Regions from separate parts of the Brumicola blandensis genome, predicted to be linked through region 2. Evidence: predicted binding sites of a transcription regulator. Region 2 holds the regulator's gene; the other holds the start of a gene.
The links. The regulator LexA, encoded in region 2, represses DNA repair genes until DNA is damaged. The targets are predictions, from matches to a motif close to TACTGTATNNNNATACAGTA.

Region 1 (3,174 bases), 100 kb from region 2:
TTTGGCGAGTTGATAGGCAAAAAAACCGACTATAATGATTAGCCCAGTAAATAATAGATATTGATTGGCTGTTTTAACGAAGTTGTTGATGCCATTTTTCATATATAATTAATCCCTTAATTCAGACATTGCCTTACAAGAGTGTAAACCCCTGCGGTGCTTTGGGTTGCTCGAAACGGTAGAGATTGACGTAAATGACAGCCGGTTTTTTCTGGCCCTCATAGGTAAGCTCATAACGATCTAGTAAACCACCACCGAGAGGCAAAGATGCATCCTCAAATTCACAACAGCTGCCTAGGCGCTCGACCTTCACCTTCTGCCCTTGTGGCCCAAGTAAGCTACTGAAGTACTCAAAGTGTGCACCCTCGTATTTTGTTCCTCGCATAAAGCCACCCAGTTCAACCGGCTTTGATTCAATATAACCATATTGAGGATCTGTTGAGCTTGTCGAGAGATCACCTGTAAATTGGCTATTATTAGCCGTCGAGCTGCAACCATAAGTTAAAAATATCACTAAAACGGTGAGTAAATTCTTCATGCTAATCCTTGTTAATTTTCTTCGTCCAACCTGAAATCAAATTGTTCTTGTTTGTCTTTCTTTACTGCTAACACTTTATCTACAAATTCAACCGGGTCTAAGCTACCTTTTATTCCTTTCAGAAGCTCCACATGCAAGCGCATTTCTTTTTGATAAATGTTATGTGACTCTATTGCAGCGATCGACGGTTCCATTCTTGAATCTTTATCTAATAGCTCTTGGATTCGAACATCAGCTATTTCTAAACAGCGATCTAGTACCAACTGTGTCAATTGTATTTCCTTCGATTCGAGCTGCTCAACCATATAATAATGAGCAATGGCAGCGACCTGCGCGAGAGTTGCTTCAACCGAACCAAAATCATCAGAATCGGGAATTTCAACTTCAAGTGATGCACTCTGCCCTTTGTAATCCGTATTAACGCCTTTCAACCAATTGTAAACAGCCGTTCTCGCGTTTCTCAGTTTATCTGGATTTCCCCAAGTTTCGGCTCTACTAAAACGGTCATAATAGCTACCGACACGATGGCAACATATTAGAGAGAGTACGATCGCTTGCTTTAGACTAAACTCTTTTAGCGCGCTACGAACGGCACTCTCATAAATATTAGTATCCAACCTTAAGGCCCGATTGTACTAATAACAGCCAAAATTAAGGCTTAAAAAGCGCACAAACTTTGTTTCCCGCCGGATCGCGTAAATAGGCTAGATACAGGTCGACTTTGCCATTATTACGCAAACCCGGAGCATCTTCACAGGCTGTCCCGCCGTTCTCTAAACCGGCTTGATACCAAGCGTCCACTTCATCGGTTGATTTTGCCGCAAATCCATATGTACTGCCATTTGCGTGAGTCGCAGGCTGGCCATCAATGGGTTTTGTTACTGAGAAAACACCGGTTTTTTCGTACCAAAAACAACGGCCTTTATCATCAATGACACCTGGCTTGCAGCCAAGCACAGCGAAGATTGCGTCGTAAAATTTCTTTGATTCTTGAATGTCGTTTGCACCCAACATGATATGACTAAACATGAGCTTCCTTTGCGTATTCGTTTAAAGAAATGTTAGTAAAGCATACATTTGTAACGATTGTGAAGCATGCATTTATAGCATCCAAATCAGCACTGTATATTTACACAGTTATTTAGTATGCTTTGCGGCATAGAAACATTTAGCTTTTTGGATAACGTGCGCGACTTACCAACCTACTATTATCACACCCACTTTCATGAATTCTTGAAATTTGTGACAGGCCCATGTGCCTCATTATTAGATGAAGAGGATCAAACGTTCATCCAGCGCTTTCAAGCGCTCAGCAAAGACCAACAATGTTTAATCATTCGGTTCGTTAATCGTAAGTCGATATTTATTAAACCGAGTACGTACGTGTATGATGAAATCGATAACATTGATGATAATTTTTATCAGCTTTTTCAGGACAAATGGTTCAGACCTATTCAACGCAAGCATGCAGCGGAGTTTGTCGAGCATTTAACAAAAGCAGACATTCTTAGCCTATTGGAAGAAATCAATGTGTTGCTGGAAGAAGCCATCGAATATAAGAAATCGGCGCCGAAGTCGACGCTTGTCGATGTCTTGTTATCGGAAGTTAGCGCCGAACAAATTTGTGACAGCAGTATTGCTAGCGATTATTGGGAGGGCAATTTTGAGAGGCCCATTCATTACTTTTTATACCTCTATTTTGGTAATTTTCACGCAAAACTAAACCAGTTTTCTATGCGAGATTTAGGCGTCATGCGTACGCGTAAAGAACAAGCTCAGGTTTTAGCGCGTTTCGACAGCATAGACAGCGCAAAGAGTGCATTTAACCTGCACTTTCAACTCAACGACGTGCGCATTGCTTTGGCGAATTTCAAACACTCACCACCAAACGATCAAGTTCAAGGTCAAAAACATCAAGACGAGCACAAGGCTTATATCTTGGAGCAGCTATCCACTATGTGCTCTCCGATGGGTGACAAGGCCACAGAATTACATCAACGACTACAATTGTTACTTGCCAATGATCTACTGTCTTTCGATGCAACACATGCACTCGATGTTTTAGAAAATATTGGTTCGAGTGCAGCCAGCGAGAAATGGATCCGCGAAGCGTATAAACAGGGTCACACCGAGGCCGTGGAAGCAAGGTTAGAAAGTATTATCCAAGCACCTTTGTGTGAAGATCTCTTAGCCTTTGCAGAAGATTTCCTTGCTCGAAAGTATCATAAAAAGCGCACCAGCGTGTTGACCGATATGTTGCGCGACAACTCCCAAACGATCGCGATTGACGAAATTCATAAAGGCGCGGTTGAGCGCGGCGTCGTGGCCTATTATGAGCAACGTGACATCCTGGCTCTTCGCACCGAAAACGAAATATGGCGGGCATTATTTGGCTTGTATTTTTGGTATGAAATATACGAACTCGATGGCTTGGGCTTAAGCAATGAGTTCGACCATGTGCCCACTTCATTAAAGTCTAATCAGTTCTATGATTTGGCCAAGGAACATATTGAAACCCGCATCAACAACACCCACACCAAAGCTAGCTTATTTCAGCAACTCAGCTTTGTGGCAACCAAGCACTATGGCGAAGGAAACATTGTTTTCCGCTGGCGTAAGAACATTTTAGAACGACT
Region 2 (3,174 bases):
CGTTGTTCTTCTTCTTTTGCACGTATGGCAGCTAACTCTTGCTCTTTTATCCACGCGTCGTATTCTGCCGGCTCTTTTGCAATGACTACCACCGGCATAAAGCCATGGTCTTTTCCGCATAGCTCTGCACATGCACCACGGTAAATACCAGGTTCGTTAACATTCGCCCATGCTTCATTGATAAAACCAGGGTTAGCATCTTTCTTAATTGCAAAATCAGGCACAAACCATGAATGAATTACATCATCTGAAGTAATTAGGAATCTCACTTTTTTGCCCGTAGGGATGACTAAAGGTCGGTCAACTTCAAGAAGATAATTTTCACCTTTAGGAAACTTATTTTGAATTTGCTCTCGCTGAGTGGCCAGCAAAGAAAAGAATTCAACATCTGGGTTTTCTTGGTACTTGTAATGCCACTTCCACTGGGAGCCAGTGACTAGTATAGTAATATCTGCTTCGCTGGTATCCTCCATCGCCATTAAGGTTTTCGCCGCGGGCCAAGCCATAGCAATAAGGATAATGAAAGGGATTACTGTCCAAAGCACCTCAACCTTTACATTCTCGTGAAAGTTCGCTGGCTTAGCGCCCACTGACTTGCGATGAACTATCATGGAATAGAACATAACGCCGAATACCAAGGCACCAATGACTACACAAATCCAGAACATTAGCATATGTAAATCATATACTTGTGCACTGATATCGGTAACGCCTTCGCGTAAGTTAATATCTGATCGTTCCGCAGCAGTCGTCGCGATTGCCGGATTGCTAAGCGCCAGCATAGCGCCTACTAGCAACGTTGAAATTCGCTTCACTCTGATACTCCTTTGCATAACAACATTAGAGCGCTCAATTTTTACACTCCAATGTAAAGGTTTTGTTATTATTTTTAATGATATGTAAATCAATGCCTAATGATTAAACAAAGTCCCTACTTAGTCTAGTGTTTTTTTGCAATTTGAATGAATATGGTTATTCCCTATTTGCTTAATGCGCAATAAATAAACAATAAAGAATTGATAAGTAACTCAAGCAGAGACGGAATTAATGAAGAGGGAAGAAGCGATTGATTTATTTAAAAAAACCCAAGAACCGGCTGAAAGCGGTGCTTGGGTTAGTTGGGTATATGTCGAGTAGAAAGAAGAGTTAACTCATGTTTACATCCAATCAGAGTTACGAATAACACCAACTGCAATACCTTCTATATTGAATGGTTGTGAAGCTAAATCGACTTTAATCGGTGAGAAAGCGTCGTTTTCTGCATGTAGTAGTACTTGGCTTCCGCGTTTTTCAAACCGTTTTACCGTAACATCCTCATCAACACGAGCGACGACAACCTGACCGTTATGAATATCAGTTGTTCTGTGAACCGCTAATATATCGCCGTCGAGAATACCGATGTCTTTCATACTCATGCCATCGACTCTAAGCAAAAAGTCGGCGCTTGGCTTGAACAAATCTGGGTCGACTTTGTAATGACACTCTACATGTTCTGTTGCTAGGATGGGTTCACCCGCTGCAACACGACCAATTAACGGTAAACCTTCTTCCACTTCATCTTCAAGTGCACAATTCAGTTTAATACCGCGCGAAGTACCCGGCATAATTTCAATCACGCCTTTTTTCGCCAGTGCTTTTAGATGCTCTTCCGCTGCGTTAGCAGATTTAAAGCCTAAATTTCGTGCAATTTCTGCGCGAGTTGGGGGCATACCCGTGTCGATCATGGTGCTTTTGATTAGGTCGAGCACTTCTTGTTGTCTTGGAGTTAGTGGACGCATAAACAGCCTGTTTTTCTATACAGTTAGGTGTAAGTATATACAGGATCGAATAAATGGCAATCATCAATTTGTCTTTTGTTACGTTTGTTTTTCAAGGAATTAATATAAATTATCGCTGTCATGTTATTATTGTCAGGTTAATTTTTATATTAGGAAGAATACATGAGTGGCGTACGCGCTTTTTTGCGAAAGCTTTTTACACTGCCAATTCGCTGGCTAATTTCAGTGAAGAGTGTGCCTACTAACATCGAGTCAGAGCTCGGTATTGATAAAAAGAAGCCCCTTTTATACTTAATTCAAACTGAATCGATTACCGATTTAGTTGCCTTGCAATTGTCAGCTGCAGGCTTAGGTTTACCCAATCCCATATCGCCCATAGGGTTCTTAGGTGAGGAGCATAAGCGCTGCTATTATATCAATCGTCCTCAAAGCCTATTTTCCCGAAAAGTAAAGAAAACATCTATTGAAGACGTATTTACAAAAATGTTTCTATTACATAGAGAAAATCCCGAACTAGACTTGCAGGTTGTGCCTGTATCAATATCTTGGGGTCGCTCAGCAGGCAAAGAGTCCTCCGGATTCGCGCAATTACTTGCTGATAGAGCATCGCCAAGCTGGTTACGAAAGCTATTCATTTTACTATTCTTAGGTCGTGACAACATCGTTAGTTACAGTAAAGCTGTGTCCACTAAACAGATGGCCCAATTACATGGCTCTAACCAAAAGATATCTCAGAAGCTAGTACGAGTAGCGAGGACTCACTTTCAGCGAAAACGTCAAGCAATGTCAGGCCCAACGCTTTTAGAACGCTCGACTCTATACAATTCACTTCTCGGTGCCGACTCTATTCAATTGGCCATGCAAGAAGAAGTCAGACAAAAAAACATCAGCCCTGATGAAGCAAAGAAAAAAGCCTTAGCTTATATTGATGAAGTTGCGGCCGACTATCGCGAAGGTCTCATTCGTATAGGCGATAGAGTGCTTGGGCGTATCTGGAATAAAATATATAACGGCATACATGTCGGACACGCTCATCGCGTGCGAGAACTGGCTCAAAACGGCCACGAGATCATTTATGTACCGTGTCATCGCTCACATATGGATTACCTATTATTAACCTATGTTATTTATCATGAGGGCCTAGTGACTCCGCATATCGCTGCAGGTATTAATCTAAACTTTTGGCCAGTGGGTAAGATATTTAGACGTTGTGGTGCGTTTTTTCTACGTCGCAGTTTTGCCGGTAACAAACTCTATACCGCTGTGTTTAGAGAATACCTAGAATTGCTATTTAACAAAGGCTATTCAGTTAAGTACTACCCGGAGGGCGGGCGCTCGAGAACAGGTCGCTTGCTACCACCAAAGACCGGCATGCTTGCAATGACCTTACAAGCCG

Region 1: a site for LexA is predicted at 1,658-1,677, ahead of RM544_RS14830 (exonuclease domain-containing protein). Genes of this name have one in related genera too.

What each region holds. Positions count from the first base shown of each region.
Region 1 is NZ_JAVRIE010000006.1:254,090-257,263, forward strand. Features, by position in the region: gene RM544_RS14810 (hypothetical protein) at 1-102, opposite strand, end outside; gene RM544_RS14815 (hypothetical protein) at 134-538, opposite strand; gene RM544_RS14820 (DUF416 family protein) at 550-1,155, opposite strand; gene RM544_RS14825 (VOC family protein) at 1,190-1,567, opposite strand; gene RM544_RS14830 (exonuclease domain-containing protein) at 1,724-3,174, shown strand, end outside.
Region 2 is NZ_JAVRIE010000006.1:152,544-155,717, forward strand. Features, by position in the region: gene coxB (cytochrome c oxidase subunit II) at 1-782, opposite strand, end outside; gene lexA (transcriptional repressor LexA) at 1,158-1,778, opposite strand; gene plsB (glycerol-3-phosphate 1-O-acyltransferase PlsB) at 1,941-3,174, shown strand, end outside.